One region of the Brevibacterium sp. genome, then DNA from elsewhere that is predicted to be linked to it. Evidence: riboswitches for the same ligand, from Rfam matches in the RefSeq annotation. Region 1 holds a riboswitch; each other region holds the start of a gene.
The links. Region 1 has a riboswitch for thiamine pyrophosphate ahead of ACTIIH_RS06530 (hydroxyethylthiazole kinase). Riboswitches for the same ligand answer to the same signal wherever they lie in the genome.
Positions count from the first base shown of each region.

Region 2: another riboswitch for thiamine pyrophosphate. It lies ahead of thiO (glycine oxidase ThiO); the one in region 1 lies ahead of ACTIIH_RS06530 (hydroxyethylthiazole kinase).
Region 3: another riboswitch for thiamine pyrophosphate. It lies ahead of ACTIIH_RS07060 (ECF transporter S component); the one in region 1 lies ahead of ACTIIH_RS06530 (hydroxyethylthiazole kinase).

Region 1 covers NZ_JBQDYQ010000015.1:45,430-49,879, forward strand. The annotation lists gene ACTIIH_RS06520 (ATP-binding cassette domain-containing protein) at 1-299, shown strand, start outside; gene ACTIIH_RS06525 (sugar ABC transporter permease) at 296-1,507, shown strand; TPP riboswitch at 1,724-1,857, shown strand; gene ACTIIH_RS06530 (hydroxyethylthiazole kinase) at 1,845-2,759, shown strand; gene thiE (thiamine phosphate synthase) at 2,756-3,526, shown strand; gene thiD (bifunctional hydroxymethylpyrimidine kinase/phosphomethylpyrimidine kinase) at 3,523-4,450, shown strand, end outside.
Region 2 covers NZ_JBQDYQ010000002.1:19,305-23,754, reverse strand. The annotation lists gene ACTIIH_RS00870 (ketopantoate reductase family protein) at 1-530, opposite strand, end outside; gene thiE (thiamine phosphate synthase) at 527-1,210, opposite strand; TPP riboswitch at 1,222-1,324, shown strand; gene thiO (glycine oxidase ThiO) at 1,314-2,474, shown strand; gene thiS (sulfur carrier protein ThiS) at 2,471-2,728, shown strand; gene ACTIIH_RS00850 (thiazole synthase) at 2,730-3,497, shown strand; gene moeB (molybdopterin-synthase adenylyltransferase MoeB) at 3,494-4,450, shown strand, end outside.
Region 3 covers NZ_JBQDYQ010000018.1:3,299-7,748, forward strand. The annotation lists gene ACTIIH_RS07055 (fibronectin type III domain-containing protein) at 1-1,069, opposite strand, end outside; TPP riboswitch at 1,217-1,325, shown strand; gene ACTIIH_RS07060 (ECF transporter S component) at 1,348-1,974, shown strand; gene ACTIIH_RS07065 (ABC transporter ATP-binding protein) at 1,974-3,506, shown strand; gene ACTIIH_RS07070 (energy-coupling factor transporter transmembrane component T family protein) at 3,499-4,344, shown strand; gene ACTIIH_RS07075 (hypothetical protein) at 4,367-4,450, opposite strand, start outside.

The DNA.
Region 1 (4,450 bases):
TGGGCGAACCCTCCCTGGTCATGCTCGACGAGCCGACGGCGGCGCTCGGTGTCGCCCAGACGGCCGAGGTGCTCAACCTCATCGAACGGCTGAAGGAACGTGACCTCGGGGTGCTGCTCGTCAGCCACAATATGGCTGACGTGCAGGCTGTGTGCGAGCGGGTGCACGTGCTGCGCTTGGGCAAGGACGCCGGTGACTTCCCTGGCGACGAACGCACGGACGTGCTCGTGGCCGCGATCACCGGGGCCAGCGACAACGTCGTGACCAAGCGTGCGGCACGGAGGGGTGAGCGTCGATGACCCGCAATTCCTTCATCACCGACGAACGGATCACTCACGAAGGCGTCGTCGGAACGTTCCTGCGACGGGTCAAAGAGGGCCAGCTCGGATCGTTCCCGGTCATCTTCGCCCTCATCGTCATCGTCATCGTCTTCCAGACGGCCGACTCGAACTTCATCTCTCCGGCCAACCTCGTCAACCTCTCCACCCAGGTCGCATTCCTCGCGATACTTGCCCTGGGCATCAACCTCATCCTGCTCCTCGGCGAGATCGACCTCTCCCTGGCGCAGTTGGGCGGATTGGCCGCCTCGCTGCTCGGTGTTCTGGTGGTGAGGCAAGGTGTGCCGCCGGCCCTGGCGCTGGTCATCATGCTGCTGCTCGGCCTGGTCGTCGGTGCGATCCAGGGCTGGTTCTTCGCCGTCGTCGGCATCCCGGCGTTCGTGGTGACCCTGGCCGGCTTGCTCGCGTTCACCGGCCTGACGCTGACAACCCTGGGTACGCAGAAGAACCTGTCGATGTCGGACACCTTCGCCTTCGACTTCGCGAGCTTCTATTTCCCGGCGATCTGGGCCTATGTCTTCGGTGCGATCGCGATCATCGGATTCGGCGTCGGCATCATCTATTCGAAGTTGCGCCGCCACAGGGAGGGTCTCAGTGCTCCGAGCTGGACTTCGGTGATCGTGAGGATCGTCCTGTTGGCCGCGATCGTGTTCGGCTTCCTCATCCTCGTCAATCAGGACTTCGGTCTGGCGATGCCGTTCTTCCTCATGATCGTCATCGCGATCATCATCGACCTCGTGCTGCGCAAGACCCGTTATGGTCGTTCGATCTACGCCGTCGGCGGCAAGGTCGAAGCCGCCCGGCGTGCCGGCATCCGCGTGACCTGGGTGCGCATCAGCGTGTTCATGGCTGCCGGAGTGCTGGCCGCTCTGTTCGGATTCATCAAGACCGGAGTGACGACGAACGCGGGATCGACGCTGGTGAGCACGCAGGACCTGCTCAACGCGATCGCTGCGGCCGTCATCGGCGGCACCTCGCTGTTCGGTGGTCGCGGAACCGCCTGGGCGGCAGTGCTCGGCGCACTGGTCGTCGGCGCGATCAACAACGGTCTCTACCTCATCGGCTTCAACTCCGATGCACAGCAGATCATCACCGCGCTCGTCTTGCTCACCGCCGTCGTCATCGATGCGCTCAGCCGCCGCGGCCAGAGGTACGTCGGGCGCGGGTAGTGCCGGGTCGGCGGCACAGGGGCGTCCGCTCAGCGCTGAGCGCTCAAGTTGTCGTCGACCGCTCGGTTCCGCAAGAGCACCCTCTGCCGACCGCTCGCCTTAGCTTCGAGCGCGCAATGCACAGCTTGATGCAGCGACGTTAAGTCGAGCGGTCGGTGCTGAGCAACCAAGCAGCGCATGGAGTCGCTCCGCATCAGTCAGGCTGATACAGTCGATGCCAATGACATGGGGTGCCTCATGAGGATCCGTTCGCACCGAAGAGCTGCGCACGGAGGACACCGAGGCTGAGAGAACACCCATCGAACCTGATCTGGGCCATACTAGCGAAGGGATCGTCATGGTTGACTTCGACCTGCGTTCTGCGAATGCGCGACTGCGCGCAATCAACCCACTCATCCAATGCATCACGAACACCGTCGTGCAGCAGTTCAGCGCGAACGTGCTCCTGGCCGTCGGCGCCTCCCCGGCGATGCTCGACCATGAAGCCGATGCCGGACAGTTCGCCGGGATCGCCAGCGGAGTCCTCGTCAACTTCGGCACCGCCTCGAACCATCAGCTGCTCGCCGCCGATGCTGCCATCGACGTCGCCACCGCCGCCGGCAAGCCCTGGGTCCTCGACCCCGTGAGCGTCGGCGCCGTCGACTTCCGCACCTCCCGCATCCGCCGCGCCGCCGCCGATCACCCGACCGCCATCCGCGGCAACGCCTCCGAGATCGCCGCACTCGCCGGCGTGGGACTCGGTGGACGCGGAGTCGACTCCACCGATGAAGTCGACGCCGTCCTTCCCGCCGCTGCGAAGCTGGCCAGAGAAACCGGGGCGACCGTCGCCGTATCCGGACCCACCGATGCCGTCGTCGCCCATATCGACGGCACCGATCACGTCGCCCGCATCACCGGCGGCCACGAATTCATGCCGCTGGTCATCGGCACCGGCTGCTCACTCGGCGCCGTCACCGTCGCCTACTTGGCCGCCGCCCGTGCCGGACTGGCCGACCCCGACGCCGACGTCTCAGCAATCAGCGCCCCCGAGCAGTCCGCGAACGGTGGGGCCGCCTCGGCGAAGTTCGAAGCTGTCGTCGCCGCCCACGCCCACTTCGCGGTCGCCGGGGAACTCGCCGCCGATGGTGCGAAGGGTCCGGGCAGCTACTCGGTGAGCTTCCTCGACGCTCTCCACACCGTCGACGGTGACCGACTCGCGCAGGCGAGAATCGGCCTCGACACGCTCACGGCCGGCGAAGGCGCCCAGGCATGACCGCCGGATCCCGCCACATCGCTGACAACCCGAACGGCGCTGCCGTGACCGACGGCGCTGCCGCGACCGACGGCGCTGCCGCGACCGACCGCTTCGCCGGAATCGACACGCGCCTCTACCTCGTCACCGACTCCGCGCAATGCGAAGCCGCCGGTCGCAGCGTCGCCGAGACCGTGCAGGCCGCCGTCGCCGGGGGAGTGGGCATCGTCCAGGTCCGCGACAAAGACATCGACGACGCAAGCTTCTATTCGCTCACCCGCCAGGTCATCGCCGCCGTCGACGCCGCCACCCGCGGCACCGACCGCACGGTCCCCGTCGTCCTCAACGACCGCGTCGAGGTGGCCCTCCGCCTCATCGACGAAGGCGAGAACGTGCACATCCACGTCGGCCAAACTGACACCACCGTCGCCGAGGTGCGCGCGGTCCTGGGTGCGGAACCGCTCATCGGTCTCTCGGCCGCGAACAGCGACGAATTCGCCGCCGCCCGCGACTCCGGAGTCGTCGACCTCGTCGGCATCGGACCGGTCTATGACACCTCCACGAAAGCCGACGCCCCCGACGGCATCGGACCGGACCGCCTCGGCGAACTGGCGGCAGAAGCCGGCCTCCCCGCCGTCGCGATCGGCGGCATCACCGCCGACCGTGCCCCCGACCTGCACGGACGTGGTCTGATCGGAATCTGCGTGGTCTCGGCGATCTGCCTGGCCGACGATCCGAAGTCGGCGGCCGAAGAGCTGCTGGCCGCTTTCACCGGGAGCGACCAATGACGACCCGCCCGCCGATCACCTTGTCCATCGCCGGCACCGACCCGTCCGGCGGCGCCGGAATCCAAGCCGACCTCAAGACCTTCACCGCGCGGAAGACCATGGGCACGACCGTCATCACCGCCCTCGTCGCGCAGAACACGCACGGGGTGTCGCGCGTCTATCCGGTCGACGTCGATTTCGTCGCCGATCAGTTCGACTCCGTGCTCGGTGACCTGCCCGTCGATGCGACGAAATCGGGGATGCTCGGCAGCCGTGACCTCGTCGAACTCGTCGTCGCCCGCGCGGCAGAAAGCCGGCTCGGCTTCTATACCGTCGATCCGGTGATGATCGCGACCTCCGGCCATCGCCTCCTCGAGGCCGATGCCGTCGACGCCGTGCGCACCCAACTGCTGCCCGTCGCCGACCTCATCACCCCCAACCTCCCCGAGGCGGCCCTGCTCATCAGCGATGACGAACCCGAAGCGCAGACGACTGAGGCCATGCGTGACCAGGCTCGTCGCCTGCTCGAACGCGGTCCCGGAGCGGTCCTGCTCAAGGGCGGACACGGCAGCGATGACGAAGTCATCGACATCCTCGCCACCGCCGATGGCCAGGTCCGTGAGTTCACCCATCCTCGCGTGACGACGATGAACACGCACGGAACCGGGTGCACTCTGTCGGCCGCGATCACCGCCGAGGTGGCCGTCCTCGGCCGTGAACGCGCAGCTGTCGCCGGGGGACCTGCCGATCCGGCGGCCCCGACCGGGAAAGATCGGTCACGCGCGGCGATCGGGTCGGACATCCTCGGCGAGGCTGTCGGCAATGCCCTCGATTTTCTCGCTCGCGCCCTGAACTCGGCTGCGGACTGGCAGCTGAGCCTGGATCCGGAGGGCGCTCACGGACCCGTCGACCACCAGGTCGACATCGTCCGCGGTCGACCCGCCT
Region 2 (4,450 bases), on a different contig from region 1:
ATTCGCGTGGGTACGGCCGCGGCGTGAAGGTCGCCGATGGTCATCACCGCAAGGTCGGTGAGCTGGACGACGGCTCCGTCCCTGATGGTGCCGACGATCTTGACGAACCCTCCGAGCACCTGCCCGGGGTACCTGTACTGCAGCTTCTCTATCTGGGCCATACCGTTGAGGAACGGGATGATCGTCGTCTGCTCGCCCACAGCCGGTCCGATATCGGCGATGACCGAGTCGAGGCCGCCTGCTTTGACCGCGACGATGACGAGGTCGAAGGTCTGTGGTGCGGCTGCGAGCTCCTCAGCGGTGATGACATCGACCTGATTCGTCCGATCATCACCGGGCGCAGTGAAGCGCAGTCCCTCCGTGCGGACCCTCGCGGCCCGTGCCTGCCGGAGCAGGAATGTGACATCGCGTCCGGCTTCCTGCAGATAGGTGCCGAACGCCCCACCGGTGGCCCCTGCCCCGGCGATGAGGATCGACAGGTCGGCACCTGCACCGGTTGTGTCGGATGCGCTGTCAGCTGCTGGGGTCATTCCAACTCCTCTTTGAGCTCCCGTGCGGCCGCAGCGGGGTCGTCTGCCGAGGTTATCGCACGGACGACGACGGCACGGTTCGCGCCCGCCTGCCGGATCGCGTCCAGCCTCTCCCCTGCCGCGATGCCGCCGATCGCGAACCACGGTTTGCTCGCCTCGGCGGCGGCGGCGGTCAGCAGTGCCGTCCCCACAGCGGCACGGCCGGGTTTCGTCGGGGTCTCCCAGACCGGTCCGACACAGAAATAGTCGGTCTCCGGGTCCGCCTCGGCGGCGAGCGCCTGCTCGAGGGAATGAGTGGAGCGTCCGAGGATGACGTCGGGCCCGAGCACGGCCCGGGCCTGACTGCTGGTGAGATCTCCCTGACCGACGTGGAAGACATCTGCGTCGGTCAGCAGCGCGACATCGGCGCGGTCGTTGACGGAGAAGAGTTTGCCGTGGCGTGCGGCGACATCCCTGAGGACTTCCAATGCTGCGATCTCGGCGCGGGCCTCGAGGCTCTTGTCCCTCAGCTGGATGATGTCGACTCCCCCACGGTAGGCGGCGTCGAGGAACTCGGCGAGGTCGCCTTGAGCGGTCCGGGCATCGGTGCACAGGTAGAGCGACGCTTCGGCCAAACGGGCCTGCCTCCAGGCTCTCTTCGTCTGCCGCGCTGCGGTGCGCGGTGGCATCTGTGTGGTCATGGTCATAGAGTAGAGGAGTTCGCGGGAGCCTCCCAACGAGGCTGAGAGGGCGTAAGGCCGACCGTCAGACCTGATGCGGATCATGCCGCCGGAGGGAGAAGCTGTGAGAGTCATCGTCGTCGGCGCCGGGATCATCGGCCTGTCCACGGCCTGGTATCTGCGCCGTCTCGGTGCCGAAGTCACCATCATCGATCCTGCCCCCGCCCAGGGGGCGAGCCATGCCGCCGCGGGGATGATCGCTCCCGCCGCCGAGGTGGTCTGGGGACAGACTCCCCTGTATCCGCTGATGCGGACCTCGGCTCAGATGTTTCCGGAATTCGCCGCCGAGGTGGCGAGCGCCGCCGGCACCGATCTCGGTTTCACAGATGCCGGGACCTTGGTGTGTGCGGGTGACCGGGCTGATCTGCAGGCTCTGCGGGAACTGCGCGAAGCACAATCGCGATCGGGTTTCGCCACCGAGCTCATCACCGGCAGTGCTGCCCGCCATATCGAACCGTCGCTGTCGCCTGCCGTGGCCGGGGCTGTGAACATTCCCGGTGATCACTCGATCGATCCGCGTCGTGTATCGGCGGGACTGCTGTCTGCGCTTGCGGCTGGTTCAGAGTCGCTGCTCATCCGGCAGCGAGTGGCCGAGCTGCTGGGGGATGGTGCGGCGACAACCGGCGTCACACTGGGAGACGGACGCCGGTTGGAAGCCGATCAGGTGGTCGTCTGCGCCGGCAGCGCCACCACCGAGATCGCCGGTGCCCCGCCGCTGCCGATCCGGGAAGTCTGGGGTGATGTGCTGCGCTTGCGTGCCCCCGCCGAGGCGACTCCCCTGCTGAATCGGACCATCCGCGGGTTGGTCAACGGTCGCCCCGTCTACCTGGTCCCACGCCCCGACGGTGAGATCGTGCTCGGTGCCAGTTCCCGTGAGGACGGGCTCTCCGGCACCCCTGCCGGGGCGATCCACCGGCTGCTCTCTGACGGGCAGCGATTGGTCCCGGGCATCCTCGACGCGGAGATCACCGACATCACCACCCGAGCCCGGCCCGGCTCGCCCGACGACCTGCCGATGATCGGGCGCATCGATCCCGGCTGCGTCGTGAGCACCGGCTACTTCCGCCATGGCATCCTCTTGGCCCCGTTCGGCGGCCGGCTCGGCGCCGAGCTCGCCCTGGGTGCTGCCTCCGACTGGCCTCCTGACGGGACGCTCGAGTCCGTGTCCCCACTCCGCTTCACCACAGACCACACCACCGCCTACCCGATGAGGAGCAACTCATGACCGATCGCGACCACCCACCGACCATCGTCCTCAACGGCGACAATCATGAGCTGCCGGGTGCCACCTCGGCGCTCGACCTCATCGCCGAGGTCACCGGACGGGAGCTGAATCCCGATGGGACACCGGCCGACGGCGGACGCTTAGGGCTGGCCCTGGCCGTCGACGGCGAGGTCATCCGTCGCGGTGCCTGGTCCGGGTTCGCCCTGGCCGACGGGCACACCGTCGACATCGTCACCGCAGTGCAGGGAGGCTGAGATGAGCTGGATGGTCGATGACGTGGAGATGTCGTCTCGCCTCGTGATGGGCACGGGTGGGGCGAGTTCCCTGAGCATCCTCGAAGACGCCCTCGTGGCCTCGGGAACCGAGCTGACCACGGTGGCGATGCGCCGCTTCGACGCCGAGTCCCGGGACTCGGTGTTCACCATGCTGCAGCGTCTGGGAATCCGGGTGCTGCCGAACACCGCCGGCTGCTATACGGCCCGTGATGCCGTGCTCACCGCCCGACTGGCCAGGGAGGCCCTGGAGACGAACTGGGTGAAGCTCGAGGTCATCGCCGATGAGGACACCCTGCTCCCGGACCCCGTCGAGCTCTTCACCGCCGCCGAGGAGCTCGTCCTCGACGGGTTCACGGTCTTCGCCTATACGAACGATGATCCGGCTCTGGCGAAACGTCTGGAGGATGCCGGGGTGGCCGTGGTGATGCCGGCAGGTGCTCCGATCGGCAGTGGGCTGGGCATCCTCAACCCTCACAACATCGAGACCATCGTCTCCCGCGCGCAGGTGCCCGTCATCCTCGACGCCGGTGTCGGAACCGCTTCGGACGCCGCCTTGGCGATGGAGCTCGGGTGCACCGCGGTTCTCCTGGCTTCTGCCGTCACTCGCGCTCACGACGCCCACGCCATGGCCCGGGCGATGGCTTTGGCCGTCGACGCCGGACATCTGGCGGCCGGAGCCGGGAGGATCCCCAAACGACCGTTGGCAGTGGCATCATCGCCGTTCGACGGAATGGTCGCAGCACAATGACCACCGCTGCCGCCACTCCTCCGTCGCTGCCGCCTCTCGTCGACCCCGTGGAATCTCTGTCCCGGACGGAGCTGGAACGCTACTCCAGGCACCTGAGCCTGCCGGGATTCGGACTTCAGGGACAACGGCGTCTGCGGGCCGCCTCGGTGCTGGTCATCGGCGCTGGCGGACTCGGTTCACCGGTGCTCAGCTATCTCGCGGCCGCCGGGGTCGGACAACTGACCATCATCGATGACGATGTGGTCGAGTCGTCGAACCTGCAGCGCCAGATCATCCACCGGGATGACGATGTGGGCCGACCGAAGGTCACCTCTGCCGCCGATGCCGTGCACCGGCTCGATCCGAACCTCGAGGTGCGCACGATCGAGGGACGGCTGAGCCCGGAGAATGCGCTCGGTCTCTTCGGTGAACACGATGTCGTCATCGACGGGGCGGACAACTTCGCCACCCGGTATCTGTCCAATGATGCCTCCGAACTCACCGGCACCCCGCTGGTGTGGGGCACGATCTTCCGCTTCGCCGGTCAGGTGAGCACGTTCGTTCCCGGTCACGGGCCGATGTTGCGCGACCTGTTCCCGGATATCCCGGCACCCGATTCGGTGCTCAACTGCGCCGAGGGCGGGGTCCTCGGCGTACTGTGCGGAACCGTGGGCTCGGCGATGGCGACCGAGGCGATCAAACTCATCTGCGGCATCGGTGCCCCTTTCATCGGTCGGCTGCTGCGTTATGAGGCGTTGTCCGGGGAGTACTCGACCCTGCGGTTCTCCCCCGATCCCGACCGTCCCCCGGTCACTGATCTCACCGAGGTGGCTGCCGCCTGTGCTGCGGACCTTGACGGCGGCGGCATGGCAGAGCCTGCGGCGGATGAGATCGACGTCGCCGAATTCCTGTCCGTCGAAGACGATGTGCTTGTCGTCGATGTGCGGGAGGACTGGGAACGTGAACTGGCGGTC
Region 3 (4,450 bases), on a different contig from region 1:
GGCCGGAGACGACGAGGTCGATGTCATTGCGGGCCGCGACCGGTGGGATCGCCTTCCGCAGCCGCTTCACATCGAGATCGTTCCAATGTGTTGCCGTCGAATAGATCGAATGGTGAAACCCGAGCACAGTCCACCGCACCTGGCCACCGTGTTCGGCGACGACCTCGTCGATGAATTCGGCGTGGGCGTCCATGTCCGAACTGTTCGAGTTGATGTTGAGAAACAGGACTCCGTCTTCGATGAACCAGTAGTCACCGCCGGAGGTGATGATTCCGCCGCCGCCGTGGTCGTGGCTGACATTGGGTCGGTTGAAGTGCTGTTCGTAGGCTTTCGACGACACGTCGTGGTTGCCGATCGTCGTCGCCTGCGGGATCGTCCGGGTCGCTTCCGGGGCCAAGTACTGCGCATACTGCTCTTGGTTGCCGGCGGAGTTGACCTGGTCTCCCAGCGAGTAGAAGAAGCTCGGGTCGTCGGCAGTGGCCACGGCCGACGACAGGGTCCGGTCCCAACCGGTGGCATCGTCGGGATCTCCGCCTCCGGCGCCGACCTGGGGGTCGCCGAAGACGAGGAATTCGTCACCTCCTCCGGCAGATGCCATGGTGAACTGCTGCACCTCGGTGAACCCGTCCTCGTCGCTGCCGACCTGGTAGGCGTAGTCGGTGCCGGGTTCCAGGCCGGTCATGCTCGCATGGTTGTAGTGACGTTTGAGGTCGGTGGCAAGGCCGGAGTCTGTGGTCTCAGCCGCTGCCGCGTCGGCGGGAAGTTCGCGTCCCTCGAGTTCACTGACCGGCGCCCACCGGACCTCTCCCCCGCCGGAGTTCTCACTCATCCAAGAGAGGTCGCGCGTCGTCGGGTCGGCTCCGATCTGCAATACGGGATCGGTGATCGATTCGCTCCCCGCATCCCCCTCGGCGGGCGGGTCCGGCGGGTCCTGGCTCGCGGTCGAGCTCGGGCCGCCCGAGCCGAGAGACGGTTCGGCGCGCACGGGCACCGGGGCCGCCACGAGTGCGGCGAGCAGGGTGGCGGCGGACAGGGCACTGAGTGGTCGCTTGAGCCGATGCGTATTCACCCGCCCAGTCCTACCGATCAGCAGTGTCTGGTCGTTCTAAGGCTCGTCGACGAGACCGGGAACGGGAGGTGAATCGCCGATGACGACTCCCGGCCCCCGCGTCGCCTCCGCTCCCGGTTGCTGCTTCTCTCACCTGTTGTACAGTGGTGGCTACGACAGGGGAGCGCCGTCAGGGGCGCTGAGAGTGCAGAAGAAGCTGCAGACCCTCGAACCTGATGCGGTCAGTACCGCCGAAGGAAGTCGAGACTCTTCACCCCTCCTTGATATGAGGAGGCACAATGCCGAACACCACTACGCCGACCACCACCCCCACCCGTGCGCAAGCCTTCACCGCGGCACCGAAATCCAAGCAGTGGCGGGTCGTCGACTATGTCACCACCGCCGTGCTCGGCATCGCCGTGGGACTCGTCTTCTGGGTGCTCGCGCTGAGCTGGAAGGTTCTCGAACTCGCCTTCCAGGCATTCCCGCCGTCGATCGGCCTCATCGCCGGACTCTGGGTGCTGGCCGGTCCGCTGGCCGGTGCCATCATCCGCAAACCCGGTGCCGCACTCCTGTGCGAACTCATCGCCGCGACCGTCGAAGCCGTGCTCGGCTCCCACTTCGGGGCGACCGTTCTGCTCTCGGGTCTGCTGCAGGGCCTCGGTGCCGAACTCGTCTTCGCCGCCTTCGGCTACAAACGCTTCACCCTGTGGGTCACCGCCGCTTCGGGAGTGCTGGCCGCGGCGTTCATGGCCGTGAGCGAGAACATCATGTACAACGCCGAATGGCAGTTCGGCTTCCAGGCGATCTACGCGGTCTGCGCGATCATCTCCGGCCTCGTCATCTCCGGCATCGGCGCGTGGTATGCCTACCGGGCGATCGCGGCCACCGGGGCTCTGAGCTCCTTCGCCTCCGGCCGTCGCTGATGGCCCTGCCGATCACGGCCTCCGACTTCTCATGGACGCATACAGACCGTGAGGGGCCGGCAGTCGGTCCGCTCGACCTGCAGATCGCGGCCGGAGAGAAGGTGCTGCTGCTCGGCGCCTCCGGGGCCGGCAAATCGACGTTCCTCCACGCCGTTGCCGGTGTCCTGCCCGAGGAATCGGGTGAAGCCACCGGTGAACTCCTCGTCGGCGGTGAGAAACCGGATCCTCGCCGAGGCTGCACCGGGCTGGTCCTCCAAGATCCCGATTCGCAGGTGATCTTCTCCCGCATCGGTGATGATGTGGCGTTCGGGATGGAGAACCTCGGACTTCCGGCCGAGGCCATCGAGGCTCAGGTCCCCGAGTCCCTGCATGCGATGGGACTCGATCTGGCCCCGGAGCATCCGAGTGCTGCCCTGTCCGGTGGGCAGAAGCAGCGGCTGGCTCTGGCCGGGATCCATGCGATGGCCCCGGAGGTCATCGTCCTCGACGAGCCGACGGCCAATATCGATCCCGCCTCGGCGACCGAGGTCCGCGATGCCGTGCTCACCGTGCAGGCCGAGACACAGGCGACCATGCTCGTCGTCGAACACCGGGTGGAGCTGTGGATCGATCACGTCGACCGGGTCATCGTGCTCGGCCGCAAAGGCATCGCTGCCCAAGGTCCGCCCGAGCGGATCTTCACCGATTCGGACCTGACCGAAATGCTCATCGGCTGCGGCATCTGGATGCCGCAGGACTCCCCCACCCCGTGCCGAGGCGGGGCCGCAGGAATCGGTGGGACGTCGGGCCGCCTCGGCGAGGTACTGCTGCGCACTGATCGGCTCAGCGTTGCTCGACCGCGCATGGCCACCCCCGCCGCGACCGGCCTGGACCTGAGCCTGAGCGCCGGTCAGGCTCTCGGAATCGTCGGTGCGAACGGGGCAGGCAAATCGACCACGGCTCTGACCTTGGCGGGCCTGCTGCCCGAATTCTCCGGGCAGGTCCTCGCAGAGGCGGCCCTGCGGGAAGGAGCCAAACGGCCCCAGCCTTTCGCCTGGCCGTCGAAGCAGTTGGCGGCGCGCATCGGCATGGTCTTCCAGGAACCGGCACACCAGTTCCTCACCTCGAGCGTGGCGGCCGAACTCGAGCTGGGTCCCCGGCTGGCCGGGTGGTCTGCCGCCGAGTCGCAGTCTCGGGTGGATGAACTTCTTGCGGGACTCGGTCTCACCGGTTTGGCGCAGGCTCATCCGCAGAGTCTCTCAGGTGGGGAGAAGCGTCGCCTGTCGGTGGCGGCGATGCTGGCTCCCCGGCCCCGGGTGCTCATCGTCGATGAGCCGACCTTCGGTCAGGATGCGCTGACGTGGGCGGGGTTGGTGGAGATGTTCCTCGATGCCTTGGAACACGGTTCCGCGGTGGTCGCGGTCAGCCATGATCACGCATTCCTCGAGGCCATCGGGGCCGATCTCCTCGAACTCGGCGACCGCAGCCACGAAGAGCGAGCCGACGACAATCAGTCGGATTCGCATGTCAGGGCGGGTGAGCGCGGTGAGTAAGGGCCTCGATGTGTATTCTCGCCACTCCCCCGAGGTCGCGGTACAGGATCCGGGGCAGCTCATCCCCGTGGTGCGTTCGACCGCTTTGGGGCGGTGCAATCCGCTGACGAAGATCGCAGTCGCCCTCATCCTCATGGTCGGGGCGCTGCTGAGCATCGATCTGGTCTCTGCCGGGGTGGTGCTGCTGGCGGCATTGCTGGCTCTGCCGGCGACGGGGCTCGATCTCGTGGCCGCAGCCAAGCGGCTGTGGTTCCTGCCCGCCGGTGCTCTGCTCGCCGCTTGGGGCACGGCTCTGCTGGCGGAGAAGACCGGGGATGTGGTCGTCGATGTCGGACCCGTCCTATTCACCACGGGTTCGTTGGCCGCTGCCGCAGCGATCTTCGTGCGCGCCCTGGCCCTGGCGATCCCGCTCATCGTGCTCGCCTCGACGATCGATCCGCGGGACCTCGCCGATTCGCTCATCCAGCATCTGCGGCTGCCCGAGGTCGTCGTGGTCTCTGTTCTGGCGGCGTCGCGTCTGCTTGGATTGTTGGTCAGTGAGTGGCAGGTGCTGGCGATGGCCAGGCGGGCCAGAGGCGTCGCCGGCGGTACGCTTCTGCGGCGCACGGGCAGCCTCTTCAGCGGGGTGTTCGTTCTGCTCGTGGTCTCGATTCGCCGGGCAACGACCCTGGCGATGGCGATGGAGGGCCGGGCATTCGGTCGTCCGGGCCGCACGTGGCGCAGGCGGTCGAGTTTCGCAACCCGAGATGTCGTGGCGGTGCTTCTCAGTCTGGCTGTCGGCGGGATCGCGATCGGTGCGGCTCACGTGCTCGGAGTCTGGAACCCGATCATCGGGTGAGGCGACGCGGATATGGCACAACTCAGAGCTGATTGAGGATGTCCTTGCCGAAGGCCCGCCATTCCTCGAGGGCTTCGGGGCTGGGCAGTTTGGAGGTGGTGAGGAC